2 regions of the Paenibacillus sp. NPDC101420 genome follow, and region 1 is predicted to be linked to the other one. Evidence: a T-box and tRNA genes for the amino acid it is inferred to sense, from the RefSeq annotation. Region 1 holds a T-box; the other holds one or more tRNA genes.
What was found. A T-box is a leader RNA that pairs with one kind of tRNA and senses whether it is charged. The one in region 1 lies ahead of ACQKMP_RS20565 (valine--tRNA ligase), so its partner is inferred to be a tRNA-Val.

Region 1 (15,141 bases):
TGAACCTATAACAGCTGTGCGCATTCCTTCAGCAATAACATCACTACTCTTCTCATCGGCTCTGTGCAGGAGCACTGCGAACTCTTCTCCCCCAAATCTTCCGATCAGATCACCATGACCAAGCTGTTGCTCTATTTTAGACGCCAAATCAGTTAGTACTTGGTCACCTGTGTTATGGCCGTAATTATCATTTATGCTCTTAAAGTGATCGACATCCAGCAGTAAAAAAGAATAGGGCAGTTTCTTCATCGCTGAAGCAGCTATTAAAGGCCGAGCACGCAGAACGAACGACCTGCGATTCAAAATACCGGTCAACTCATCATAAGTTGCTACCCGCTCCATTTCTGCAAAGGAATCTTCTCTATAAAGCAGCATAATTCCCGCGGTTCCTAGAAACATATACAAATAAATCCCGAGATAAAAAAACAAATAAAGAAATTGTGCAACTTGTGTATTGATTCCTAATACGGAATACAGCGGTTCTAAGGCTCTCCCGGCCAACGACAAGATGACAAGACAATATAGCAGTCCCATTATTATTTGTAGCGAAGTCTCCATGACCTTCAGACATAGTATATAAGCAGGATAGGCTATAATCAGAACTCCAGCCAGACAAGCGACTGGAATAACGAGAGGATCCTTAGGCATCAACAAATACATAAGCACCACAACGAGAATGGATACTCCGAATAATATAGAATAATATCTCTCCACTTTGCTCCCGAATACTCTGAGAAGCATTAGAAGCGCCAAGCTTTCGAGCGTGCCTCCAGCCAGAGCAAGAAGTGCTATGATCGGTAAACTAAGTGGTGTATCTATAAAATCCTTCAGTAATAAGAGGATCAAGGCTGCTAGTTGCAAATATTTTGCTGTGATAAACAATGAAGAAGTCTGTTCCTGCGGATAACGCAAACGATACACCACGATAAGCAGCACCGTGAACGATTGCCACAAAAAGAGACACACCAGCAGTGTCTGGAGATCCAGATGCATATAAGTGAAGTTCACCTCCCCTAGTATTCCTGACTCTCAGTATACATATCGGTATCTGATGACTCTATTTCTTCCCTCTTGTTTGGCCTGATATAATGCCTTGTCGCTTAGCTTGTACAACTTATTTATCGAAATCTCCTGATCTGGCATGATCGTAATTACACCTATACTAACTGTGTACCCCTGTTGAACCTTATTAGTGGAAGTATTCATTATCGCCTCACGAAGCGCTTCAGCTTTCTGGTCGCAGCTCTGCTCATCTACCCCACAGAGTATGACTGCGAATTCCTCGCCCCCTAGTCTGCCAAACAAATCGCCATTTCCGAGATTATTTTTAATCGTCGATGCGAACTCTTCCAGCACAATGTCACCGGTATCATGACCATAAGTATCGTTGACCTGTTTAAAATAATCCAAATCCAATAGCAAAAATGAGAAGTACTCCTGCGCTCGAAATGCCTTTTCAAGCTTTATCTCCGCTTCCTGAAGAAATGCTCCACGGTTTAGGATCCCCGTCAAATCATCATAACTGGCTATTCTTTTTAGTTTGACGAAGGAATGCTCATTTGAGAGAAGAATATAACCGGCAGCCCCTACGATAAATAATAAATACATCCCCAAATAATACAAATATTGCGTGAGATTTGTTGAGAACACATTCATCTCGGGCTCCCAAATCAATGCAACAAGCGCCCGCATCAGCATAATCGCTGCAAATACATAAAATAATACACCTAATATTTTTTGAAGAGGGGTAGCCTTTTTATTCACAGTTAGATGATAAGCTGGATAAACTATAAATAGTATAGACCAAAGTGAAGTACAAGCGATGCGCAAGTTGGAATGATTAAAAAATAATGCGATGATACTAAAACTAATTATGCTCAATACCGAAAGGATGATGTAATATCGCTTTATTTTTGGCCCCAGTACTCCCATCATCAGCAGTAACGCTGTAATTTCTAGACAGCACCCTCCAAGGATCAGAGCATTGCTAAGCGGAATGGACAACGCATGAGGTAGATAATCCCACAATAAAATCGAACACCAAAAGAGTAGCTGCACTTCCTTTGATCGGATGAACAAGGTGGAGGCTGTATCTTTAACAGCGGTACTTCGATAATTGGTTATAAGCAGCAATATAAATAAATTTCCGAAAATAAACAAATAAATCAGTGTTCTAATTTCAAGCAGGGAGCTCATACGTCACCACCTATGCGAAAATATCCCCACAAAGTGCGGCTTTGCTTCGATGCGTACTCGGGTACTTTGTGGGGATCCCAAATATACGTTGAAAAATCGATCCTCTTCTGGCAGCACTATAGCACTTTATAACTATATCAGTAAATACGTTAACAATACCAAAAAAACACTTCCCTCGAAACTCCCTTCAGATAAACACAAGGATTATCTGAACGAAATTTTGGGGAAGTGCTATTGAATAGAGAATATAAATATCCTCGATTAGCCTCAATTTGTAAACTTAATGCTTCTTCTTCAACCCGTCTGCCAGTGCGTATCCGACCTTCCAGATATCGCCTGCGCCCATCGTAATCACCAGATCACCTGGAGCAATACGAGGTGTCAGATCAGCTAGAACATCTTCTTTGGTTGGCAGATGTCTCGCGCCCGCATTACTGTTCTTAACGATTAGCTCAACCAGCTTCGCAGAAGTAACACCTTCGATCTGTTTCTCTCCAGCCGGAGAGTAAATATCGGTGATGATGACTTCGTCGGCTTCGCTAAAGGCACGGCTGAAAGCATCTAACAGGAAGAAAGTACGTGTATAGCGCTGAGGCTGGAATACCGCAATAATCCGTTTTCCTGTTGCCTTGGCAGCACTGATCGTTGCCTGAATCTCTGTAGGATGATGCGCATAATCATCAATGACCAGAATGTCATTGACTTCTCCGAGCACTTGAAAACGGCGCTTCGCACCATGGAATTTCACAATCGCTTCAGCGATTTTCTCGAAAGAAATCCCTGATTTCAAACAAGCGATTACCGCTGCCATTGAATTATAAAGATTGTACTGTCCGGGAACAGAGAGTTCAATCCGTCCAAGCACTTCTCCATTATGATTCATCGTGTACGATACCTGACGATCGCCTAGAACGATATCAGTGGCAATATAATCTGCAGTGTTCGACTTGATGCCATAAGTAATCACCTTACCTGTTACTTCAGGTAAAAGAGAGATCACATTCTCGTCATCAGCGCATACTATAGCAGTTCCATCTTCGCGCGTTTGGTTCATGAACTGCACGTATGCAGCTTTAAGACGGTTAAAGTCTCCGTCGTAATTTTCCAAGTGATCCGCTTCAACATTCGTAACGATCCCAAGCCAAGGGTGATAGTGCAGGAAAGAGCCATCACTCTCATCCGCTTCCGCTACTACAAACTCACCTTGTCCCGCCTTTGCATTCGTACCTACATTCATAATCTCTCCACCGATAATATACGTTGGATCAACGTCGCACTCTTCCATCACAAGTGCAATCATGGAGGAGGTGGTAGTTTTCCCGTGTGCTCCAGCAACGGCTACCCCTTTACGTTCATTCAATAAACGGGCTAACATTTGCGAACGATGCAGAATTGGAATCTTAAGACGCTCAGCTTCCACCCATTCCACATTATCACTAGACAAAGCCGTAGAGTATACGACTAGATCCGCACCTTTTACTTGTTCTGCTGTATGCCCGATATAAATCTTGGCACCTTTAGCAATCAATTTATCCGTTAATTCTTGGGCAGCCACATCGGAGCCCGTAACTGTATATCCCATTTCTAGCATTACCCGGGCAATCGCGCTCATTCCGTAGCCGCCGATCCCTATAAAATGCACACGTTCAGTAGTATCCAACAGTCGTCACCAGCCTTTTTCAGTATCGGGTTGCTGCAAAAGTGTACCGCGTACGTCAGAGATTAAATACAGCGTACCAGATACGACGGCAAGGTCATCCTCCGCTGTAATCGACTTCAGTAGCTGCAGCGCTTTTCCCCAATTATGTTCTACTATGATTGCCAAGTTTTCCTTGGCATATTTCTCCCGCAGACTTTCTGCGATAACTTGCAGATTCTCCGCGTCCATTTTGTTCTGGAAATCCGGTTCGGTCAGGATGAGCGTATCCACTATAGGCAGTATATGCTTAAAGTAGGATTCATGATGCTTATTTGACAGCATTCCCATAAGTAAATTTAATTTACCGTATTGATAGAGCTGAGGCAGACTTTTTGCAAGACTCACCGCACCTTCCGGATTATGCGCTCCGTCCAGTACAATCCTTGGAGACTTGCTTACCTCTTCCAGCCTTCCAGCCCAGAATGCGTGGCGCAAACCTTCAAGCACATCTTCATCCTCAAGCATAAAGGCCATATACTGACGCAGAACCTCAAGTACCATCATGGCAGCTGCCGCATTGCTAATCTGGTGCTCGCCTTTCATTACGATCCCAAGTTCAAGTGAACGAAAGGGACCCTTAAAATGAAAAGTCTGCACATCCTCACGGATTTCATTAGCCTCATAGCTAAAATCTTCTCCGGCAAGATAAAGAGTAGAGCGGCAAGCCGCTGCTTTTTCTTTCAGAACCGCTACGACTTCCGGTTGAGTTACGCAGCTAACAACAGGTACGCCCGTCTTAATAATTCCGGCTTTCTCCATTGCAATCTTCTCTAGCGTATCTCCCAAAATATCCATGTGATCATGACCAACATTAGTAATCACAGAAACAATCGGAGTCACGATGTTCGTTACATCCAGCCTTCCCCCAAGCCCGGTCTCCCATACGACAACATCAGGACAAGAGACGCCCGCAAAAAATAGAATGGCTACAGCTGTAGTTACCTCGAACATCGTAGGTGAGCCAAACTCCGTTTCCGAAATTTCTTGGACTAGTGGACGTAATTGGTTAACCAGCTCGACAAGCGTTTCTTCAGAGATGTCCGTATTATTATATTGGAACCTGTTCGTGAACTTTGTAATATACGGAGATGTAAAGGTGCCTACTGAATAGCCGCTTTGTATAAGTGCACTAGTCAAAAAAGCACAAGTTGAACCTTTGCCGTTCGTACCCGCCACATGAATAAACTTCAGCCGACGGTGCGGATTTCCCAGCTTGTCCATCAACATCTCGATTCTATCTAAACCTGGCCGTATCCCAAAAGGGATTAGGCTCTTGATCCAATCAACCGCTTCGGTGTATGTCGCAAGAGGGGCGGTACTTCCGCCCCGATTTAGGTCATCCATGTCTCTTATCCTCTCAGCTCTGCGATGCGGGCAAGTACTTTCTCACGTTTAGCAGAATAATCTGCCTGCTTCGCCCGTTCCTCTTCGATAACTTTAGCAGGAGCTTTGGCCACGAAGCCTTGATTGCTCAGCTTTTTCTCTACGCGTTCTACTTCGCTGTTCAGCGTCTGCACTTCTTTTTCCAGACGAGCGATTTCTTGTTCAATATCAATGAGTCCCGACAATGGCAGAAGCAGTTCTGCTCCTGTTACTACAGCGGACATTACCTTATCCGGCGTTTCTGGATTCAGGCCAGCTTCGAAGGAAGACGTATTACAGAAGCGTCCAATGTAGTTGTCGTTACGGGTGATAATACTCAGCGTCTCTTCATTACCCGCTTTGATGATCAATTCAACCTTTTTGCTCATCGGTACATTCACTTCAGCCCGGATATTACGAACGGCCCGGATTACATCCATCAGCAGGTTCATTTCCGCTACGGCCTGCGGATTCTCCAGAGCAGCATCATACTCCGGCCATGCAGCCAGCGTAATCGTCTCCCCTTCATGCGGAAGGTGCTGCCAGATTTCTTCCGAAATAAACGGCATAAACGGATGAATCAAGCGCATTGTGCGATCTAGTACATAGGCAAGTACAGACTGTGTCTTCGCTTTGGCCGCGGCGTCTGATCCGTAAAGTGACAGCTTCGCGAACTCAATATACCAGTCACATAGATCGTCCCAAATGAAGTTGTACAGCTGGCGACCGGTCTCACCGAACTCGTACGAGTCAATTAGACGCGTAATCTCACGAGAAGTTTCGTTCAGACGGTGCAAAATCCAGCGATCAGCAGTACTTAGCTCACCCGAAATGTCAATATTTTCAAAGCTTACGCCTTCCAAATTCATCAACGCGAAGCGTGATGCATTCCAGATCTTATTGGCGAAATTACGCGCCTGCTCAACCTTTTCCCAACGGAAGCGTAGATCCTGTCCAGCTGTACTTCCGGTAGAAATCATGTAACGCATTGCATCTGCGCCATACTTCTCGATTACTTCAAGGGGGTCTACGCCATTCCCGAGTGATTTGGACATTTTTTGACCTTCGGAATCCCGTACCAAACCATGCATCAATACATCTGAGAAAGGTTTTTCTCCGGTAAATTCAAGAGCTGAGAAGATCATCCGCGCTACCCAGAAATAAATAATATCGTAGCCTGTTACGAGCACATCGTTCGGATAATAGCGTTTGAAATCTGCACTGTTCTCATCTGGCCATCCTAGTGTGGCAAAAGGCCACAGATTAGAGCTAAACCAGGTATCCAGTACATCTTCGTCCTGTTTCAAGTCGGTTAGACCACTGATCCGGCGCGCTTCTTCCTCGTCATTTGCCACAACCAATTCACCAGTAGACTCGGAATACCATGCTGGAATACGATGTCCCCACCACAGCTGACGGGAAATACACCAATCACGTACGTTCTCGATCCAGTTCAGGTAAGTTCTCTCGAAACGGTCCGGTACAAAGTTAACCCCGTTCCCATCCTTCTGTGCATTGATGGCAGCTTCAGCCAGTGGCTGCATCTTTACAAACCATTGTGTGGACAAGTACGGCTCAACAACCGCTCCAGAGCGTTCACTGTGTCCTACTTGATGCACATGATCTTCGATATTGATCAGCACACCTTGCTCCTTCAGGTCAGCAGTGATAGCCTTACGACATACACTCCGGTCTTGACCTTGGTAAGGTCCTGCTTCTTCATTCATCGTACCGCTCTCATCCATTACGTTAATCTGCGGTAAGTTGTGACGTTGACCCATCTCGAAGTCATTCGGGTCATGAGCTGGTGTAATTTTAACCGCACCACTACCAAACTCTTTGTCTACATAATCATCAGCGATAATCGGAATCTCACGGCCAATAATCGGCAGGATCAACGTTTTGCCGATCAGATCTTTGTAACGATCGTCTTCCGGATGAACAGCAACCGCTGTATCACCCAGCATTGTCTCCGGACGTGTGGTCGCTACTGTAATAAATCCGCTACCGTCTTTGAGCGGGTAACGCAGATGATACAAGTGACCATTAACTTCTTTATATTCAACCTCGATATCCGACAATGCTGTACGAGCCGCCGGGTCCCAGTTAATAATGCGTTTGCCGCGGTAGATCAAGCCTTTATTATAGAGCTTAACGAATACCTCGCGTACAGCTTTCGACAACCCTTCATCCAGGGTAAACCGTTCGCGGGAATAGTCAAGAGAAAGCCCCATCTTAGCCCACTGCTCATGAATGGTGTTCGCATATTTATCTTTCCACTCCCACACCTGCTCCAGGAACTTCTCGCGGCCGAGATCATGTCTAGAAATTCCCTGCTCACGCAGCTTTTGCTCTACCTTTGTCTGCGTTGCGATACCGGCATGGTCCGTACCTGGTAGCCACAACGTGTCGAAGCCCTGCATCCGTTTTGTACGAATCAGGATATCCTGAAGCGTAAAATCAAGCGCATGACCAATGTGCAGCATTCCCGTTACATTTGGCGGCGGGATTACAATGCTGTATGCCTTTGCATCTGGACGCCCGCCTGCACGGAAATATCCACCCTCTGTCCAATAGGAATACCACTTGGTTTCTGCCGATTTCGGATCATACGTGGTTGGCATTTCATTCTTAGAATCATTTGCAGCGGCAGCATCTGCCGCTGTATCTTGCAAGTTCGGCAACTCTGCCGCTGTTAGATTGTTTTGGTCAGCCATTCCCTGATACCTCCACTTGGTTACTTGTAGTTGGTTTTTAAAAAACAAAAAGACCCCTCGTCTCAAAGGACGAAAGGCCATTCTTTCGCGGTACCACCTTTGTTTCGCGCCAATGAAAAATAAACCTGCACTTCTCTCACCTTGCGGTTCAGAAGCTTAGCGCGACACTCGTACAGATAACGGCTGCTACCGGCCACATCCTAACTTATCTTTCATATCCATGAAGACAAGCTCAGAAGGGCGACTCCGGGGCGACTTCGGTGGCTGTATCCTACGGAATGTCACAGCACTTGCATTCCGCTCTCTGAAGGGCTGACCGCCTACTCTTCCCGTTCCCAGTCTTTACTTAGATATTGCTTACTCCATAATACATTTTGAGTCCCCCCTAGTCAACCTGGATAGGCTATTACAGCGGGACTTTTAGCGGAATTTCGACTTATAGCGTGCATATGTCGAATTTTCATTCGATTCATCACACTGCGTTGATTAGATCCCCCGCATTCTAACGTTCTCCGGTCACACAAGAATAAACGCCTTCGACGTCCTTTTACGGACGGTAAGCGTTTATTTGAGAAATATAAGGATAATGTATAACGTGAAACTTATATATTCTTATATTTGACAAAAATCCCGATCTACTATCAGATCGGGATTCACCTATTCATATGAGTACGCATTGTAATTCAATTACGGAATGTACAACACTTGCCCTTCTTCTACACTCTGCCCAGACAATCGATTATACATTCCCAGCTCCCGCGCACTTAGCTGATATTTCTCTGCGATTGTATCCAGCGTTTCTTCACGCTGCACGATGCAAAGGCGAACCTTACGGAATAGGTTAGCGCCATCTGCTCCAGCAATGAATCTGCTCTTCCACTCCGTATTATTTCCGGCCTCTGGAATGATCGCTGCAGCCGATGCATTTCCTTCAGATAGGAGAGCCTCTTGTTCTTTACGAGAACGACTAGAGCTGAGTAATGAAGAGAAGGTGAGATGTTCTTTGGCTGGAGCCTCTGCTTCTTTCTTGCTTCCTAGCGCAATCTTAAGATCTTGTTTCTCCTCGGTATGTGGCACAGTCTCCTGAGAAACTAAGCCTTCGTTCGTATTATCACTGATCGGCTGCGCATTCTCTTCTTGTGCGTGAAGCTCATGGTTTGCCACGTTTTCAGAAGCAAATACAGCGATATCTTGGTCTGCATCAGCAATAGCTGCTGGAACAGCGGTTTCTCTTGAAGCAAAAGTATATTCAGCTTCTTGCTCTTGATCCGCTTGACTCGCCTGGCTAACTTGATCCAGCTGAGTGGCCTCAGCTTCATTCTGTGACTCAGCTTTAAACCAGTAATCCGCTATTCCTGCTTTGGAATCCTCTGTTTGCGAATCCAGACTATGCGTCCGAGCTTTCGCGCCCTTGTCCTTCTCATGAGCGGATGAGAAATTCACTATAGGGGACGAATGACCAACTCCACTTGAGACCAGTGGAGCCTCTGATGCGTCTGTATTAGCTTCAGCATGCTCATGTTCTTCTACGGCAACCTCCGATGCATCCTCGCCAAAGGTCCACTGAGAATTTTCATAAAGTGCATCAGTTTCGTGCTCTTGGTTCTCTGCAGATGCTTCGATTACCCTGTCATCACTGAGAGGGGAATAGGCAACTGTGTACTCTTCCTGCTGCCAGGCCGGTTGTGGTTGAGGCTCCGCACCACCGATTCCCCGCAGTGATAATACGCCTGTTATATTCACTGTGCGCATCGTGAGCAGATCAATATCAAAATTCTCGATCTCCACCCCGATATCTTCAATCGAGCTGACGCGTGTAAGCGGAACTGTGATTTCAACGGGAATGGCATGCTCCAGACGTTGTGTTCGGTCATCTTCACTCCGGTAGAGTCCGGTAAGCAACAGCTGACCATATAACTCGGCACGATCCTCCCGCTGAATCACCTGGATTTCCGGAAGTAGTTCAACCTCCTCCAGCTCAGCTATTCCCGGAAGCTCTTCCGATAGGTGAATGCGTTCATAAATATCAAACCGCAAGCCGTGGGACTGATCAAACACGGGATATGTCCTCCTTCTTGGCATAATCTAACCCTGAGACAGGCCCAGAGCATAAGCCCAAAATGTTACTCCCCACATGTATATGCTTCAAACAGAAAGGCATGACAACTTTGGTGGCACTAACCGGACAGGATGCTATTAATTTCATAAATTCAGGGACTATTCGAACCTATCTGCCGGCCAATAGATGAACTACTCCGCATGAACAAAGTATTATATGCTGCTTTTGCTATTAGGACATAGATAGATGCTTCTTTCTGAAAAAACAAAAAATTATATACCCTACGAAAAAATAGATAAAAAAAAGAACCGTAATACCAGCATTTGCTGATACCACGATTCTCAGGTTTATAACGTAGCTGTCAAGGCGCTTCAGACAGCAGCTCCCGCAGCTGAAGCATATCCTCAGGCCACGGATCGCTTACTTCCAGTTGTTCACCGCTCCAAGGGTGGCGGAAAGACAGCAGCTCGCCATGGAGCGCATGTCGGCCGGCAGCGCTGGAAGCCCAGACCGGGCCGCCATATAGCGCATCCCCATACAAGGGATGACCCATATGGCTGAGATGGACGCGAATCTGATGCGTCCGTCCGGTCTCCAGCTGCACATGCACCAGGCTCCCGCCATGCAGTGCTTCGCGTCCGAGGATTCGAGTCACGGCGGACTGTCCGCCGGGTGAGACTCTTCTCCGCGCCGCATGATGACGATCGCGCCCTATCGGCGCGTCGATCACTTTAAGCGTAGGCGGCACTGTGCCTCGGGCGATCGCGGCGTATAGCCGCGAGATGCTTTTTTCACGCATATTCTCGTCTAGGACAAGCTGTGCGAACTCATTCTTCACATACATCACCGGACCTGTTGTATCCTTGTCCAGTCGGTGAATATGCCTTACAGCTGCACTAACACCGGTAGCGACATAATGCGCAGCTACAAGGTGATCCAGCGTTACGCCTAAGCCACTGCCATCCGGATGAACCGCCATGCCTGCCGGCTTGTGGGCAACCAAGCAAAAATCATCCTCATACAACACTTCAAGCTCTTCCCATACCGGTTCAATGCCGGCTTCACGATCCGGAAAAAGTGCCAGTCGCAGTCGATCTCCCTTCCACTGAATGCCCCCCTCGCGGCGCAGACGCAGATGAAGCTTCTCAGGCATACCTACAGTTTCCAGCAGCCACTTATCAATTGCAGCTTCAGAATCCTCGGCTCCTGTAATGATTTTGCCGGGTGTTACTTCTAGCCACTCCCCGCGTCTAGTCCAAGCTCCACCACCGGTTCGTACTCCGGCTCCAATACTCAAAGGGCCTTCAGGGCATTATAGTGGCCCTCAATGGTATCATTAATATCCTGCTCACTATGCGCAGCCGACACGAACATACCTTCAAACTGTGAAGGTGGCACGCTAATGCCTTGGCTCAGCATATGACCAAAATAACGACGGAATAGATCCGTGTTGCTAGTCTTGGCCGTTTCAAAATTAGTTACTGGTCCTTCCGTGAAGAACGGACAGACCATCGAGCCCACACGGTTAATTGTCAGTGGAACACCGGTCTCGATTGCATTCTTTTTCAAGCCTGCCTCTAGACGCGCCCCTAATTGCTCAAGACGATCATAAACTTCCGGTGTCAGTAGCTTCAACGTAGTGAGTCCTGCCGCCATCGCTAATGGATTACCACTAAGTGTGCCAGCCTGATAGATCGGTCCCGTAGGAGCGATTTGCTCCATGATCTCTCTTTTGCCGCCATAAGCGCCTACTGGAAGTCCTCCACCGATGACTTTGCCGAAGCAGGTAATATCCGGAGTAATGTTGAACAAGCCTTGAGCACAACCACGATTGACACGGAAGCCTGTCATTACCTCATCAAAAATAAGCAAAGATCCATTGTCTGAAGTTAACTTGCGAAGTCCTTCCAGAAATCCCGGAAGTGGTGGTACAACACCCATGTTGCCGGCAATCGGCTCTACGATCACTGCGGCAATCTCACTGCCAAAACGTTCGAAAGCAATCTGAGTGGACTCCAAATCATTGTATGGAACTGTAATTGTATTTACTGCCACACCTTCGGGAACACCTGGGCTGTCCGGCAGACCTAATGTGGCTACACCGGAACCCGCTTTAATAAGCAGACTATCCGCGTGACCATGGTAGGAGCCTTCGAATTTCAAAATTTTACTGCGTCCTGTATAACCACGTGCCAAACGAATCGCACTCATCGTAGCTTCCGTTCCGGAGTTAACCATACGTACGATATCTACAGAGGCTACACGTTCGACAACCATTTTTGCCATTTCAGTTTCAAGTAAAGTCGGTGCGCCAAAGCTTGTCCCTTTTACCGCCGTCTCCTGCAATGCCTTTACAACCTCAGGATGCGCATGACCCATAATCAGCGGTCCCCATGAGCATACATAGTCGATAAAGCTGTTGCCGTCGATATCATAAATACGCGATCCGATCCCATGATCCACATAAATCGGAGTCAATCCTACGGATTTGAACGCCCGTACAGGGCTGTTCACCCCACCGGGAATATATTGTTTTGCTTCATCAAAAGCCTTGCGGGACGCTTCCTCTTTACGCGCCATTGGCTCAGTACTCATCTATCTTCACTCCTATTCTGTTCTTGGTCACACAGGTATAGATTAACCACGCAGCCAGCGCGCAGCATCTTTTGCGAAATAAGTAATAATAATATCCGCTCCGGCCCGTTTCATGCCAGTCAGCATTTCAAGCACAACGGCTTGCTCGTCAATCCAGCCTTGCAGCGCTGCTGCTTTTACCATGGAATATTCGCCACTCACATTGTAAGCCACAAGAGGCAAATCGAACTGGTCGCGGATCGTACGAATCACGTCCAAGTAAGCCAGAGCCGGCTTCACCATTAACATATCTGCACCTTCCAGCACATCGGACTCTGCTTCACGGAGCGCTTCGCGCAGATTGGCAGGGTCCATTTGATAGGTTTTGCGATTTCCGAACTGTGGCGCTGAATCCGCAGCTTCGCGGAAAGGGCCATAAAATGCCGAAGCATATTTGACCGAATACGACATAATCGGCACATGTTCAAAGCCATTCTCATCTAGTCCCGCACGAATCGCGTGTACGAATCCATCCATCATATTCGAAGGTGCAATAATATCTGCTCCAGCTTTAGCTTGGGATACCGCCGTACGGGTCAACAGCTCTAGCGAAGCATCGTTGATGACATCACCGTGTACCACACCGTTTACCGTATGCGTATGCACCATCCCGCAATGTCCGTGATCCGTAAATTCACAAAGGCAGGTATCTGCAACGACCAACAGCTCAGGGTACCACTGCTTGATCAAGCGAGTAGCCTCTTGCACAATTCCATCCTCTGCGAAACCGGAAGAACCGATTGCATCCTTCGTTTCAGGAATCCCGAATAACAGTACAGCCGGAATGCCTAGTGCGGCAATCTCGTCCACTTCTGCTTTTAAAGTATCCAGTGAAAAATGGTACACGCCCGGCATCGAGCTAATCTCATTCTTCACACCTGTTCCATAAGTCACAAATATAGGCTGTACAAAATCCAGTACATTCAGTACTGTCTCCCGCACCATACCGCGAATTCCAGCAGAACCGCGTAGACGACGGTGACGTGTAATTGGAAAGCTCATTTGTTCATCCTCCTGAAAATAAAATATATAGACACAACGGACATTTATAGTTTGCCCGTCTAACTGCCAGTTAGTTAACAATCTGATTTCATTGCAGAATGTGCAATAGAAAAGACTTAGAATTGGAATTGATTCTAAATTTAAGAGATTCTATTGTACAAACTACAACCAGTCTAAGGTTACTTATATTAATAGGGCTATTGCTCACCTATCTCTATGAAACTAATTGATTCTAGTCTCCGCATTCCATCGACAGAGTTCCTGCACCAGACTATTAATAGTTGCTTCTTCAGGTAGCAGTCCCGGGGTAAGCCCCGCCTCCACGGCAGTCTGCTCGGTTAATGGCCCGATGCAGGCTATTTTCACGTTAGCTAGCAGTGGGAGTGGATCTTCGAGCCCCATTCTTTTCAGAATGTGGATGAAATTGCGCACCGTTGAAGAACTAGTAAAAGTCACCGCGTGTACGCGTCCCTCCTCCAGCAGCTTCAACAGCTCGTCATCATCTTCACCTGTCACAACCGTCTCATAGGTATCGACGTCTGTGACTTGAAGGCCAAGCTCTCTCAGCTTGTCCGGCAGCCAGTCGCGCCCCAGATCGCCGCGCGGCAACAGCACGTTCTGCCCCGGCAGCAGCTGGGGACCGAACTTCTCAATCAGACCTTCCGCCTGAAACTTCGTCGGAAGTTCCTCAGCGATCACCCCGCGCTGCGCCAGCGCGGCTGCTGTACCCGGCCCCACCGCTGCAATCCTTGCGCGGTGAAGCCCCCGAATGTCCGCCCCCTGCTCCGCCAAGTGGCGCCAAAAAAACTCCACGCCGTTCGGGCTAGTGAAGAATACCCAGTCGTACGATTCCAGCGCGCCAAACGCCGCTGCAATCTTCTCCTTCTTCTCTGCGCCTTCCGGCATGATCGTCTCGATCACCGGGAACTCGTAGGGTTCCCCGCCGAGTTCCTCAATCATATCCACGAGCTCGCTCGCTTGGCTCCGAGCCCGTGTCACCACGATGCGTTTGCCGAATAACGGCATCGCCTCAGCCCACTTGAGCTGCTCACGCTGCAGCACCACGTCGCCAACGACGATGACGGCCGGCGGCTGAAAATCCGCCGCCTTCACTTTCGCCTCAATATCGGCGAGGGTTCCCGTCAGTGTCTCCTGATCTGCGCGGGTACCCCAGCGCACCAGCGCCACTGGTGTTTCTGGCGGGCGCCCATGCTTGATCAGCTGGGCGCTGATATATCCTATTTTGGCTACGCCCATCAGGAACACTAACGTCCCCGTGGCATTCGTTACTTTATCCCAATGAATGGAATGATCCAGTTTATCTGGACTCTCATGTCCGGTGATAATCGACAGGGAAGAAGCATGATCGCGGTGCGTGACAGGTATACCCGCATAAGCAGGTACGCTGATCGCCGACGTGATACCCGGTACGATTTCGTAATAGATCCCATTTTTGCGCAGCAGCTCCGCTT
Region 2 (15,141 bases), on a different contig from region 1:
ATTGGGAAATCATGTACAGAGATAATGTTATAAAAGGTATCCTGAATAAAATACGATTTCACTAACGCTTTCTTGTTTCCATTAGGATAAGCGGGCACTCCATCCTCTAGAAAAAAATGTGTCTCTTCGAGCATCTTCAGATTTGTGAACTCCATGAAATTCTGAAATCTATTCTTATAAAGTCTGGTTACATCAGTTAATGAATAAGAAATCATCCAGTCAAGAGGCATGGAGAATGTTCTCAAGTTATTTCTTTGCATATTTATAGCAGGAGCACAAGACATACCTAAGTTTACGATTAAATCATAGCTCTTCTTTACATCTTGTAAGTTCATGGACTCACCTAATTTCGATCAGATTCAGGTTCTATTCAACGTTAAAAAAGAGCAGCAACTTAGCTGCCCTCTGAAAATATTAATGGCGTTGTAACAGCAAATAGCCGCTAATCCTTGAAGTTTTTTTACGAAACACAACTTTAAAACCAATGTCATTATCTAATAAACAAGCTAAGGCGGTGTCAAGTAGCCCGTTGGGTCTTAAGCTAGGTCGACAAGGCTCAGCATTTCCAATGATGCGGACAGAGATAATCCTACGTGCAGAGCCACGAACCAAAGGATTTCTGCTCCAAGTGATCAATACCAAATCAGGTTGACGAGTTGCCATTCTGATCCACCCCTTTCTATTAAGCTTCTCTATATAAAATGCACAATAGATTGTAATGTGCTAAACAGAAGCGGAGTGCTATTTTGATCAGCGGTGGGAATTAAAGAGTTACACTTGTTTAATTCAGGTTTTCAGAATACAATAAAGTAAATTTATGGATGTTCGAATAGCGTAAACGTAGATGACCACAAGGGAGCATATATTCATAACACCGTACGACTGAGCAAGTATTTGATCAATGATCAAATACTTTTTTATTTTCGTTTATAAAAAGCTAAATAAGGGGGACACGATGAAAATAGGGAAACCGATTAGAAAGAAGGTATACGGATTTATTTTGCAAGACAATGAAGTTGGAGAAAAGACCTTATTAGTTTATCTTAATGTACCAGAAGTACCCTTTAGATTAGTAGGTGGTAATGTCGATGCCGGGGAAACAGAAGAAGAAGCCTTATTCAGGGAAATTCAAGAAGAAAGTGGACTTAAACAATTTAAATTAGTAAAGAAAATAGGAACACAATATTATTATAAGGATTATATAGATGCAAATGTTGAAAGACATGACTACCTTCTGATTCCAGAAACAAGATTACCTGAAAAGTGGAGATTCACTGGAGAGGGTGAAGGAGAGGACTGTGGAACTGTTTTTAACTACCAGTGGATAAAACAAGATGAAATATACTTATTAGATAAAGAATTTAGAGAATATATGTCGGAAAAATACATACAAGAATTGTTCGGCAATGGATAGGAGGTAACTACCATGCCCATTAGATGATCCTTACTCTGAGGTGATAGATATGAATAATCGTAAAATCTTCTCATTTCTTCCTTTGATCATTTTTTTATTTATAATATGGTACCTTTTGATGGCAAGTACATCTGCTGTTGTTAATGTAGTGTCAGTAGATAAAAGAGAAATAGTAGTACAAAATATGAGCGGTGATCAAACTACAGTCACAATCCCAAAAGGAATATTTAAGTTGATTAATATAAATGAGGAGTACTTTGTTTCCTATAATAGTAGAATAGGGCAAAAACCTTTTTTAACTTCAATAGAACCAAGTGCTAAATGATTATTGGAAGCAGATTTAACAATAGAACTTATGAATAAAATGGCTGATATATAAAGCATAAAATTGGTGGGATTACTTTGCGTGTAGTAAAGCATATCATGTTATGGTTTGTTTCGACGATTTTATTCACCTTGGCCACTTTTGGATTAGAGCTATGGGAAGGAAATAAGATCAGTACGACTGAATACTATGGGTTTCAAAATATAGGGTTTGTTTTTATTTTCTTAGCATTTCTTTTTTCAGCCGTTCTTTACCCAATTATAATTTTTCCTTTCTCTTGGGTTGTTCGAATGATTGCAAATCCTTTGATTACCCGCATAATGATATTGCTTCTGAGTGGTATCGGGGGATATGTTTTCTTTTACAAGGCATACGATGAACGCTTTATACAGGAATATCATTTGAATAGTAGTATAGCCATTATCCTTTTTGGTATTGCCGGTTCCATTTATGTCTTGGTGGATTATTATCTTGATCAGAGGAGTTGAATATATGAGCTATTTTGAAAGAGTTAATAAAATATCAAACATTTTATTTTGTGTTTTTGGATTGTTTTTTATTTTGACTATAATTTTCTTTTCTACTAGCAGCTTCTCAGAAATCTTGCGTTATAATTTCACAAATGACTTAAGAGGAGCAATGATTACAGTCATTAGTTTTATGATCTCTTTATTTTCACTTGTCCTGGGCATTACTTTGAAATGTCTTGTAAAAGACTCTGATGAAACGATACAGCTTATCGCCACAAGAATAAAGTAGTTGTTGAAATCTCAGCATGTATAACAAATCCCTGCAACATTTGCTTATGATGAAACCATTATATTGGATATTCGTATTCCTATAAAATGATGTTGAAAGGTCGTGTGCGTGATGGATAACGGGTATTTTGTTGGATGGGGTACATTGGCATTAATAAATGCCGGGTTAGCACAAGGTAAAAATAGGAGTGGATTAAACTGGTTTTTAATTTCTTTGCTTTGTGGCCCATTGGCTACATTTTTTCTTGTAATATCGAGTAAGCTGCAAATTCATTAGCCCATTAATTTCGGGAGGGGATTTTTTGCTGAAAGCACTAAGGTTGTTCGGTATTTTATTTAGTGCAGCAACAATCATTCTGGCAATACTATTTTTCCGCGGTCAGGATCAAGTGATCATGTCTTGGACAATGATGGGGATGTGTGGAGCTCTGATTTTTAATGGAGGAGCTACCTATTTTAAAACTAAAGATAAAATGGCTGCTCTGTCTTCGATTGTTGGGATGGTACTCTTAATATTCTCGCTTACTAAATTTCCATTTTAATAAAACACCCCATCAACCAATAAAGGTCGGTGGGGCTTTTTTACGTTTTATCTCTTTTTCAATCAAGTTATAGTAGGTTGCTGCAGGCTATGCTTATTTTTTTTTCTTCTTTGTGGGTCCAATCTGGCGCCTTACTTTATTGTTCTCATCAACCTCAATAATATAAATGTCCTTCACTGTACCGGAAAGAGTAAACCATTCACGTAGAGCATCAGCTTCAGTCATTGGTCCCAATATTCGTTTTCCCCTATAACATATAAAAAACACTCCTACTCCTTAGTGAGTTTGCGAAAATGCAATAATCCTCAAAACAATACTCATTAACGATTTTCAGTAAGTCTCATTATTTTATATTAATGCTAAATTATAGGGGATGCAATATTGAGAGATTGTTCTTGTTTAGTTCAAGTAACGTTTATATAAGGAACCATAGGCATGATGCCCCATTATGAGAGATAAACGGTTCCAGATATAATTGATAATCATTATCAATGTTTAAGATGTAATTAACTTAAACAGATTGTGTAACGGATCGGAGTGAAATGCAAGATGAAGTTGGAAGATCATATTGCCGCATGGAATTATGCAGCCGTTAAAGTGCTGGATATTCGACATGCTGTGATGGAGCCTGGGGACAAGCTGCAAGGCTATATATTGATTTTTCATATTATTCCGATATCTAATCTCTTGATAAGCAGCTAGATTTTGTAGTTGAGAAGCTAGTGTCAACGTATGAAAAAAATAGAAATCTAGATGATAAAACAGCTGTTATCCCTAATTTAAGAGGGAAATCGTATTTCGGTCTGTTTTTACTCCTAGGAATATTGCTGCTGCTTTCAGTAGCGGCTTCTTTCTCTTTTGGCTCTGATTCCATGAGCCTGAAGATGGCATGGACAGCGATAGAATTGAAAGGATTGTAAACAGGCTTCCACGTATTTCATGTTGCAAAAGTGGGAAGGAAATTATATATCAGTAAAGCGGAATTTAGGAATTGGTTGGAGGATAGAAGCGATGATATTTTCCCAGAGGATCACATGAACTGATACGAAAAGTAAACGCGATTCGTATCAAATTCGTATCACAGGGATTTTTAATAGAATGATAAGTGAATAGAAAACAAAAAAAGCCTTGAATATCAAGGCTTTCACATATAGGACGGATGGGGTTCGAACCCATGACCCCTACCCTGTCAAGATAGTGCTCTCCCGCTGAGCTACCGTCCTGCGACGAATTTCATAATACCATACGATAGAGTAGGATGGCAATTCTTTTTTTACAATCTATAGGGATGATAGTTTACATAGTCTTTAAAATAATAAGAAAAGGGGATGCCGCTCCATCCCCATGAGCCACGTCAGATAAAGAACGGGAGTAGAAATATATCGCTTATACCGAAAAAAGGGATGCGTCGTGGAAAGAAGCGACGTCTTGGGAAAAAGCCAGGCCGGAAGCCAAATTGTCTATACGCCGATTCGTGTGTAGGCATTCCGTTTAAACGTTCTACCATTTCGTTGCTAGGAACCGCAAGAGTAACATAGTTTTGATCTACATGGGCAATAAAGCCATCAAAGGACTGACCGTCAGTCGTTGTAATACCAACGTATTTGTTCATACAATTCCAACTGACCTGTTGATGTAAATTTGCATTTGTATCCATAAATAACCTCCTCAATTGAATAACCCTGATAACAGTCTATGGTTCGTAGCCTATAACGTTCACGGCGTTAGCCTATAGGGTAACCATAAAATTCGGGTTATTTTGTGTGAGGTGGTGGTTGTGTATTGGAGCGGAATCACTTTCTTCCCTTAAATAATAGTGAAAATTATCCATTATCTGTTTGTTTGACCTTGAAACGATTCTAAAAGTTGCGTCGTATACTTAGCCGAGTGCTTTTTTATGGAAATACTCCTTAAGCACTTATGATAAAATGGAGGGTAATGTACAGCAGTTAGATAAAAATTGAAAGAAAAAGGAGCTTGAGATCTTGCCGCAAAATGAGCAGAAAAAGAATTCTTCCACGCCATGGAAATGGTTGGGGGGCGGGGCGGCGATGCTCCTGATTAAAGGAAAGGCGATTTTGTCTCTTCTGAAAATAGGTAAAATTGCCGGGCCGTTAATATCAATGATGATTTCAATATGGGCTTATGCTTTGATTTACCCGTGGGGGTTTGCCGTGGGCTTTGTCCTGCTCTTGCTAGTCCATGAATTAGGACATGTAATAGCAGCGAAACGGATCGGGCTTCCAGTCAGCGCTCCGCTGTTTATACCGTTTTTGGGAGCTTTAATTACAATGAAAAAACAACCGCTGGATGCCCAGACGGAAGCTTATATTGCTTTTGGAGGTCCGATCTTAGGAACCATTGGGGCTACAGCCGTTTTTTGGGCGGCTTATTACATGGATAGTCCACTTCTCTATTCCTTGGCTTATATAGGTTTTTTACTTAATTTGATCAATCTGCTGCCGATTCACCCGCTTGACGGCGGCCGTATTGCAACCGCGGTGACGCGCTGGCTGTGGCTTGTGGGGCTCGTGGGTGGTTTAGCCATCATCATCTATATGCGTTCGATCTTGTTCTTTATTATTTGGGCGTTATTTGCTTACGATCTGTATAACAAATATGTGAAGAGACGCACTAACAATCGCCTTTATTCTGTAACGAAGAGTTTCTTAATTCCAGTAGAGCCACTTAGAGATGCAGGCTACATGATTCCAGGACCAGAGCATAGAAGAGATTTACCTTTTACTACTTACAGTGATTTGGAAAGACAGCAGTATGTAGGGGTGAGATGGGATCAACTGAACTACATTGGTAGAGCTGCGCTTCCGCAGCAATGCATCATTGAAAAGGTACGTATCTCGCAGCTAGAGCCTGTGACCTTAGAGAATGGGCTTCATCTAAAGATGAATTGTGATATCAGCTATTCTGTCTATGAGAACGACAAGTATTACGATGTGCCGGCTAGCTCACGCTGGAAATACGGTATCACTTATTTTGTATTAGCTGGCTTTTTGGGAGGAATGATGTACATGGTCCATGCCGTTGGAAATGTGAATCTATAAGGGTTAGAATCGGGCAATGAAGTGATCCAATGGTTTATAAAACTCATGAACCGTCAAAGCTGTAATGAGAATAACCGCAGTTGAACGGTGAAAGGAGTAAAACCATGCTTAAATTTTTGAAATGGGAAGTCGGCGTTTGTCTGCTGTTACTGATGGTCTTGGGAGGATGTTCCGAGGCGAAGCCAACAAAAGTCATGGAAATCAAAGAAATGACTAACCTAGATGGAAAGCCAAAAGGTCAGTACCCTCCATTGTCACCAGTGATGCAAGACACATACAATCGTTCGATTCCTGAAGAAGTATATTCTGCAGATTAGAGCAGCGTAGAAGATGATTTCTCATGCTCAGGCTTTTCTTTCTAGTCGAATTTTTATATAATAGACAACTATCGTTGGATACATAGAGAGAGGAGTTTGGGACTAACATGGCGGCAGAAATCTTACGGGTAACTACAGAGGAACAGCTTCAGATGGGGTTGGATATTCGTACTAAAGTATTTGTAGAGGAACAAATGGTACCGGCTGAGGAAGAAATTGATGAATACGATGTTATAGGTCCGAATGCGCACCATATTCTAATTATAGATGAAGGTGTACCTGTGGCTACGGGAAGATTGATTTATTACAAAGCAGGTACAGCCAAAATGCAGCGTATCGCCGTACTGAAAGATTATCGAGTCAAAGGATACGGACGTGTTCTGTTGCTAGCTATGGAAGAGCTTGCTCGGGAGCTTGGACTGGAAGCTTCGATTCTTGATGCACAGTGCCAAGCTGAGAATTTCTACAAGAAGCTAGGATATGAAGTGATTTCTACGGAACCTTTTTATGACGCAGGTATTCTACATGTACGGATGCAGAAAACTCTTTAAAAATAGTGCACATAATTTACCGTTCTATGAAGCAAGCTAGGATGTGCCATATGATGGCAAATCCAAGTGCAAGGGGCGAGCTGAAGTGCCAAATAACGAACGCGAAAGTTTCGTAGCTGTACAGAAAAATGGAGACGGAGATTTAACCAGTTTCCAGACCTCTACAGGACGTGTCCTGGCGTATGACCAAGCGCTTCAAGAAGTACAGGCCGGAAATATTGCCGGAGTGAATGCTTTTAAAGGTAAAGACGGAGGAACTTATATTCGCGGCGACGCGGATGGGGATCCAACCAACAATTTGGATAATCTTCCGAGTTTCTCATAGTTCAAAAGGCAAAGACCGTACATACGTCATCGGACGTCAATGTACGGTCTTTTTTTTTATCAAATCAGAGTTTATAAATTACATGCTGCTCAATAAACTCCATCTCTCCAGTAAGTCCGACGAATTGAGGTTGTTCATCGCTATAATGCATGAGCTTGATGATACGTCGAACATCTTCAGGTAAAGACATTAACTCCTCCAGCGTGGTGTGAACAACACCTGATCCACCAAGCTGACAGTCATGCAGAATCATACGGATGCCATGCTCACGGACAAGGCGTATAAGTAGATCCGGCTGAAAAGTCATGTCCGCGCTGTAGAAAATCTCATTATTTATTAGAAGGGAATAGCTATCTTTGCCAGGAATATGCGGCGTATGTATGATCTCGAGCGAAAGAGAAGGAGCGAGCTTGTACGTAATTCCGGGTTTCATAGGTTTAACCTCGAAGATATCGGTCAGGGAGGCTACTGCATCTTTTTGATATAATCCACCCTTTAAGGTGTTGTTCCAAAGTGGCTCAACAAGCGTCTCTGGTAAATGTAATCTCATTGTTTTCCCGTATACGTGTTTTAGCGTAAGTGCTAGCTCTTCTAGACCTCCAACATGGTCCGCATGAATATGCGTAATTAGAGTAGCGTTAACGTCACTGAAGGATTTCCCGATGGTATGTATGGCAAGTGGGGCAGTAATCCCGCAATCAATCAGTAGGGTATAATCATCAGCTAGTAGCAGGGCGTTATTGTTGAAAAAATTTTTTGCAAAAGCATTGCCAGTTCCTAGCATTTGTAGGCTCAGACTCATAAGAAAGTACCCTCCTGAAATCGCTGTTAGCTAATATATCAACTTTGAACAAGTACATAATATCATTTTTCGGAAGATGAATGAAATATTTACCTACAATTAGCGCAACTTGCTGAGACAAAGTAAGTATACATTAATAGCATGAATTATTTGGAGGGTTTCAAATGAATAGATGGAAAAAAGTCACTTTATGTGTGTTTGCTTTTTCCTTGATGGGTGGCTCCTTATTGTTCGCCGATTCTGTGAGTAAGAAAATCAGGGTATGGAGCAACGGGACGGAAATTGTAGACGGCGGTTATTTGATTGATGGAAAAACATATATTCCCGCAAGAGAAGCGGGCGGGGTAGTGAATTGGGATGGATCTGGAAAAGTGACGATTCTTAAGCCTAATGTTCATATTGTTCTTTTTAAGGATAATACGGTCTTTGGTAACGTAAACGTAGGCAAGCTTAAGATTAAAATATTAACCCAGGTAGATAGCTTAACAGAAGAGGTTTCAGCTGTAAAAGTAGCCATAACGGACCCCTCTGGTAATGTTAAGGATATTCAGTCGCAGGAGCTTGAAGGCTCGCAGAAGGATAATTTCTGGTTTCCGACCTCGGAGTTTACTTATGATTTTAAAGAAACCGGCAAATATCGGGTAGGCTTCTACATGAAAGCTTCCAAAAATGCAGATTACGTTCTTGTGTCAGAAAAGGTAATTACAGCTCTTAATTAAGGGTTCTAAATTGACCTGAACTAATCTAACGTGGTAGTATACCAGATGTAGGATAATACAATTCAAAGTGAGGTATTACAATGAGCGATCACAAACATGAGCATGGTGAAGCATGCGGTTGCGGGCATGATCACGACCATGAGCACGAGGAGTTTGTGCTGACCTTGACGAACGAGCAGGGCGAAGATGTTGAAATGGTATTGGTTGAAACTTTCGACATCGGTGAGAAACTATACGCGCTGCTGTTAGAAAAGGAAAATCCTGAAGCGGATGGCATTATTCTGCGTATGGAAGAAGAAGACGAAGAAATGGTATTGTACAATATCGAAGATGAAGAAGAATGGAAAGCTGTTGAAGAAGCTTACAACAATCTGCTTGCTCAGCAAGAATAGATTTTAGCGACTAAATTAAGCTGTTCTATTGTGTATATGACAGTTGATGTTTATATACAGAAACCCGATACTTATTATGGTATCGGGTTTTTGTATAAATGAATGAAGTTTTTTAGGAAAATGATGGGGCTTAGGAAATAGGATCGGCTTCTACAATCACTTTTATGTTCGTGATGCTGCGATCTTCAGGACCTTTAACCGGAAGTCCGATCTCCACATGGTCAATAATATAATCGATGTTATCCTGAGTGATAACCTCGCCAGGGAGAAGAATAGGAATTCCAGGCGGATATACATATATAAACTCTGCAATAATGTAGCCAGCAGATTCACGGAATGGAACTAACTGCGTATCCGCATAAAAAGCGTCCCTTGGAATCAGAGCAAGCTGTGGAATTTCTGGAACCTGAACCTTAAGTTCGTAGATTTCACCCTTGCTGTAATGAATGGCGGACAACACCCGAAGTGCAGCTAATAATTTATCTACTGATTCTTGGGTATCACCTGGGGTAATAAGGCAAAGAATATTATACATGTCACTTAGTTCTACTTCGATGTTGTACTTCTCGCGCAGCCAGTTTTCGGTTTCGTATCCTGTGATCCCTAAATGGCGCACATGAATGTTGAGCTTAGTTGGGTCATGATCAAATGTAGCTTCTGTCCCAAGGATCTCTTTTCCAAAGCTGTACAGGCCTTCGATCGTATTGATCGTTTCGCGTGCATAGTTGGACAGTCTGATGGTTCTTTCCGCCATTTCATGACCGTTCAGCGCGAGATTACGTCTTGATGTATCCAAAGACGCTAATAAAATATATGAGGTAGATGTTGTAGTCAGCATGCTCATAATGGTCTGTACCCGTTGCGGGTTAATCAGACCCGTCTTAGCATTAAGATTCAGTACCGAGCTTTGCGTCATGGAGCCGCCAAGTTTATGCACACTAGTGGCAGCGATGTCCGCTCCGGCCTGCATGGCCGATACCGGCAGATCCTCATGAAAATGAATCAGTACTCCATGTGCCTCGTCCACCAATACGGGTACACCGTAACGGTGAGCCAGGTCGACAATCGAACGCAGGTCGGCGCATACACCGAAGTACGTGGGATTGATTACTAGAACTCCTTTGGCGTCTGGATGACGCCTTAACGCTCGTTCCAGCGAACTGGTCGTTATGCCGTGATCTATCCCGAGATTCTCATCCTGAACAGGCGAGACAAACACAGGCTTGGCTCCGGAGAAGATAATGGCCGACATCACAGATTTATGAATGTTGCGCGGCACAATTATTTTATCACCCGGTGAGCAGACAGAGAGGATCATCGTCATGATGGCATTGCTCGTGCCCTGTACGCTAAAATACGTATAGTCGGCGCCGAAAGCCTTCGCAGCCAGCTTCTGAGCTTCCTGGATTACTCCAGTTGGCTGATGTAGATCATCAAGCGGTGCGATGTTGATTAGATCGATGGATAGAGCGTTATCGCCGATAAACTCACGGAATTCGGCATCGGTTCCTAGCCCCTTCTTATGCCCCGGGATATGAAATTGAACGGGATTGCCGGCGGCATGCTTTTTTAAAGCTGTGAAGAGGGGAGTACGGTGTTGATTCATTTAATGCTGTCACAACCTTTCGCGAATATTAAAATTTAAGGCAAGCATCAGTATAACAAAACAATCTACAGAATACTAGGATTTGGATGTGATAGAATGTCCACAAAAGCTGCGCAACGTACACATATCAGTTTGACGTCGCCATTTATCATGGAGATGTGGGTAATTATTTTTTTAGTTGAGTTTGTTAAAGGGTCGCTACTTGTCGCTTTGTTACCCGTATATATGGAGAATATTTTGGGTCTATCTGTTACGGTAGTAGGCTTTGCCTTTGCACTCCAGTATTTGGGGGATAATCTATTCCGCAGTCCTTCTGGCTGGGTTATGGAGCGCATAGGATTTCGCTGGACCATGACAAGTGCCTTGCTGTTGATCCTAGTAGCTGTTGGAATGATAATATATGCCAAAACAGCAGTTACGCTCTCGATTGCCTGTCTTATTCTTGGGATCGGGACATCCCCGCTTTGGCCTTGTGTGATGACCGGAATAACGGAATTGGCGGGATCTACTAAAAGCGGCAGCAGTGGAGCAGCTATGGGTGCTGTAGAGATGGCATCGCTCGCAGGAACGGGAATCGGTCCGATTGTAGTGAATTTTTTGATGGATCAGGGTGGACAAAGCTATCGTGTAGCCTTTTTGGTCCTGCTAGGGTGTGCTGCTGTAGTAGTTGTAGTTGCGCTTTTTCTACCTAAAAGAATCTCGTCAAGTGGCACTCATGCAGTTGTAAGGGACATGCAGGGGCTCGGCGGAGCTATTGAGCGTAAAAAAATCAGTCCATTAGAAAGTATAAAAAGAACACTGCATCAGGTCAGAACGACGCTTAAAGTCAGTCGCCTACTATATCCGGCCTTATTTCTTCAGGCTTTTGCCATTGGCTTGATGACGCCTGTAGTTACCTTGTTTGCACGTACGGAGCTTCATGTTAGTCCGAATCAATTTAGTCTGCTTCTGATTGCAGGTGGGGGAATTACGGTGCTTGCTCTAATTCCAGCAGGCAAGCTGGTGGACCGAATAGGAACAACTGTGTTTCTGAACATTGGCTTTTTGCTTGCCGCCTTTTCCCTTGCCCTGTTCTCACAGGTACGCTGGCTCCCGCTTGCTTTTATCGCGGTGGCATTGGTCGGTATAAGCTACGCGCTTATTCTCCCGGCATGGAACGCCTTTCTGGCTAAGCAAGTGCCTAAGGGGGAACGAGGGACTGTCTGGGGGCTTTTCTTGACCTTGCAAGGCTCAGGGATGGTGGCAGGACCAGTGATATCAGGGAGACTATGGGACCATGTAGGTCACGGTGTTCCGTTTCTGATGAGTGCAATTGTTATGTTGATACTCTTTGGGCTGCATTTACTAATTGTACACAGAACGAAGTTGAAATTTAAAACTAGTTGACCTTAGATGTGAAAAGCCGCTGACAACCTGAGAATTAGTTGTCAGCGGCTTTTTTTAGGAATTAAAAGGACTAAAAGAAATAAAAATTCAATCAGCGTTTGGAGAAAGTGTGTTGCGGGTAAAAATAGTCAATAAACCAAGTTACCGCTACATAAACTGAAGTATAAAATAAGACTAAGACGAACGCAAAAGTAACTACTACTTGAAGAGGTCCGGCAGCCATAAATAATCGGAAATTGAACAATTGTGTTGGCTTTGCAGATGTGAAGTAGTTAGGGGGGAGTGCCGTGAACAAAAACGACGAGGTGGAGTATTGTAACCTGGAGCTGCGTTTCGACAGACAGCATATCCAGGACCTGATCAAGGATTTGATTCAAAAAGGTTATTCCCTATATTGGAGCGAGAACGAACAGGTCTTTGTAATTTCGGTCCGTACGGGTCGTAAACTGGTGAAATTACGTTTTCAAAGGATTAAAGATGGCTATAAACTCGTGGGTGACTATATGATTCGTGATGCTCGCTTGTCAGAATGGATGGAGAAGTTAATTGGGGACATGCGAGGCCATGCCATTGTAAAGCGCTTCAGAGACCGTCAGATTATTATTGAAAATATTTTGTTCGGCGAAGTGATTCGTCTTGTTGAAATCTCGGGTTATCAGCAGCGAGTCTTATACCAGAAGGGTCCTATGCTCACCGATGAGGAGCTGACCAAGCTCTATTATTCTGTTGAAGGAGAGGAACGAATTCGCCAGCGCCGGATTGAAGTGGATGAGCAGCTGGATCGATTAAATGATGCACTTAAGGCTGAGGATATGATTCGCGCGGAGAAATGCCGAGCTCAGCTTACCTTTTTGACGAAGGAATTGTATATGTTAGAATGGTAAACAAGGTGCCGAAATAAGTTGCTTAGGGGCACCCCGAATTTCGGGGTGTCTTAGATTTGTTTGAGAACTTGCAGACAGGGGTTCACTTCTGGTGCTAAAAACGTTAAAATAGTCATTGTGATCATTTTCATATTGGCAATGGATTTGTCGATGAATTTGATCTTTATTCGCAGGGCAGGCTTTGCTGTCTCTGATAAAGGGTGGTATTCTTATACTGCGAGAAATGGATTTCCCAAAAATATAGGGTGCAAAGGGTGGAGGACCAGATGGCAAAACAACAAATCGGCGTTATTGGCTTGGCGGTAATGGGCAAGAATTTGGCTCTAAATATCGAAAGCAAAGGTTTTTCCGTATCCGTGTTTAACCGCTCACCGGAGAAGACACATGATCTTCTTGCTGAGGCGGAAGGTAAAAACCTCGTAGGCACATTTTCCGTTGAGGAATTTGTAGCTTCGCTGGAAACACCGCGCAAAATTCTGATCATGGTTCAAGCTGGTAAAGCTACTGATGCTACCATCGAGCAACTGTTGCCGCATCTTGATCAAGGCGACATTATTATCGACGGAGGAAATGCTTATTTCCCTGATACGGTTCGTCGCAGTAAATATCTGGAAGAAAAAGGTTTCCGCTTTGTCGGAACTGGGGTTTCTGGCGGTGAAGAAGGAGCTCTTAAAGGTCCTTCCATTATGCCTGGCGGTCAAGAAAGCGCGTATAAGCTAGTTGAACCAATCCTAACTGCAATCTCAGCTAAAGTTAACGGTGAGCCTTGCTGTACATATATCGGACCAGACGGTGCGGGACACTATGTTAAAATGGTGCACAACGGTATCGAATATGGTGATATGCAATTAATCTGTGAAGCTTACCAGCTGCTCAAAGACGTTCTAGGTCTAGATGCAAAAGAACTTCACAACATTTTCAAAGAGTGGAATAGCGGTGAGCTCGACAGCTACCTGATCGAGATTACTACAGATATTTTTGCTCAGTATGATGAAGAAACTGGTAAACCAATGGTTGACGTGATCCTTGATTCCGCTGGCCAAAAGGGAACTGGTAAATGGACAAGCCAAAGCTCATTGGATCTTGGTGTACCTTTGTCCATGATTACCGAATCCGTATTCTCACGCTTCCTCTCTGCAATGAAGGATGAGCGCGTAGAAGCAAGCAAAGTGCTTAACGGACCAGAAGCTACACCATTTGATGGTGACAAAGCTGAATTCATCGAGAACGTGCGTAAAGCATTGTTTGCAAGTAAAATCGTATCCTATGCTCAAGGTTTCGCTCAACTTCGTGTAGCTTCCGACGAATACGGTTGGGATCTGAAATATGGCGAGTTGGCTAAAATTTGGCGCGGCGGCTGCATTATCCGTTCCCGTTTCCTACAAAACATCACGGATGCTTACGAGAACAATGCAGATCTTAAGAACCTATTGCTTGATCCTTTCTTCAAGGATGTTATGGACAATTACCAATCCGCATGGCGTAAAGTTATCGCTTCAGCTGTAACGATGGGTGTTCCAGTACCTGGATTCTCCAGCGCATTGGCTTACTATGATAGCTATCGTACAGAGAGACTGCCTGCGAACCTGCTTCAGGCTCAACGCGATTACTTCGGCGCACATACGTTCAAACGTGTAGACAAAGAAGGCGTTTTCCACCACAACTGGATGTCTGCAGAATAATCTAGTTTATTACGGTTATAAGCAATAACGCCTTCGGCGTCCCTAAAGGACGGTAAGAAGCGTTTATGCGAGAAATATAAGGTTAATGTATAACATGAAACTTGTACTTTCTTATATTTTAAAAAAGTGGCCCGAATTGCTTCACCAGAAATGGGGAGGCTTTCGGGCCTTTTTTGTTGAAGTTTTGATGTATATTTACTATGTGAAGCAGATTGTCTAATGTTTTGACCCTGTGTTATGATATGACAAATATCGCGGTTGGAGGATAGACATGGCTGGGGATACAGAAGAATTTAAAAAGTTCAATGAAGAGCAAAGAAATAAGAACATTATTTTAGTAGGGATGATGGCAACGGGGAAGTCAACAGTAGGCGCA

Region 2: it encodes a tRNA-Val, which carries the amino acid that the T-box ahead of ACQKMP_RS20565 (valine--tRNA ligase) is inferred to sense. The anticodon was not compared.

The regions. Positions count from the first base shown of each region.
Region 1 is NZ_JBNNSE010000005.1:28,592-43,732, forward strand. Features, by position in the region: gene ACQKMP_RS20545 (GGDEF domain-containing protein) at 1-993, opposite strand, end outside; gene ACQKMP_RS20550 (GGDEF domain-containing protein) at 1,030-2,196, opposite strand; gene murC (UDP-N-acetylmuramate--L-alanine ligase) at 2,477-3,856, opposite strand; gene ACQKMP_RS20560 (bifunctional folylpolyglutamate synthase/dihydrofolate synthase) at 3,863-5,239, opposite strand; gene ACQKMP_RS20565 (valine--tRNA ligase) at 5,245-7,881, opposite strand; T-box leader at 8,037-8,320, opposite strand; gene ACQKMP_RS20570 (LysM peptidoglycan-binding domain-containing protein) at 8,662-10,032, opposite strand; gene ACQKMP_RS20575 (RluA family pseudouridine synthase) at 10,395-11,330, opposite strand; gene hemL (glutamate-1-semialdehyde 2,1-aminomutase) at 11,327-12,628, opposite strand; gene hemB (porphobilinogen synthase) at 12,671-13,669, opposite strand; gene cobA (uroporphyrinogen-III C-methyltransferase) at 13,892-15,141, opposite strand, start outside.
Region 2 is NZ_JBNNSE010000001.1:631,697-646,837, reverse strand. Features, by position in the region: gene ACQKMP_RS03020 (DUF1796 family putative cysteine peptidase) at 1-335, opposite strand, end outside; gene ACQKMP_RS03015 (hypothetical protein) at 415-663, opposite strand; gene ACQKMP_RS03010 (NUDIX domain-containing protein) at 956-1,414, shown strand; gene ACQKMP_RS03005 (hypothetical protein) at 1,464-1,739, shown strand; gene ACQKMP_RS03000 (hypothetical protein) at 1,817-2,227, shown strand; gene ACQKMP_RS02995 (hypothetical protein) at 2,232-2,498, shown strand; gene ACQKMP_RS02990 (hypothetical protein) at 2,800-3,039, shown strand; gene ACQKMP_RS02985 (hypothetical protein) at 3,133-3,273, opposite strand; gene ACQKMP_RS02980 (hypothetical protein) at 3,589-3,741, shown strand; tRNA gene ACQKMP_RS02975 (tRNA-Val) at 4,191-4,262, opposite strand; gene ACQKMP_RS02970 (hypothetical protein) at 4,394-4,696, opposite strand; gene ACQKMP_RS02965 (site-2 protease family protein) at 5,025-6,101, shown strand; gene ACQKMP_RS02960 (hypothetical protein) at 6,206-6,418, shown strand; gene ACQKMP_RS02955 (GNAT family N-acetyltransferase) at 6,526-6,969, shown strand; gene ACQKMP_RS02950 (DUF3892 domain-containing protein) at 7,055-7,294, shown strand; gene ACQKMP_RS02945 (MBL fold metallo-hydrolase) at 7,359-8,096, opposite strand; gene ACQKMP_RS02940 (copper amine oxidase) at 8,261-8,815, shown strand; gene ACQKMP_RS02935 (DUF1292 domain-containing protein) at 8,896-9,207, shown strand; gene ACQKMP_RS02930 (aminotransferase class I/II-fold pyridoxal phosphate-dependent enzyme) at 9,338-10,813, opposite strand; gene ACQKMP_RS02925 (MFS transporter) at 10,910-12,199, shown strand; gene ACQKMP_RS02920 (hypothetical protein) at 12,487-13,083, shown strand; gene gndA (NADP-dependent phosphogluconate dehydrogenase) at 13,350-14,765, shown strand; gene ACQKMP_RS02910 (shikimate kinase) at 15,037-15,141, shown strand, end outside.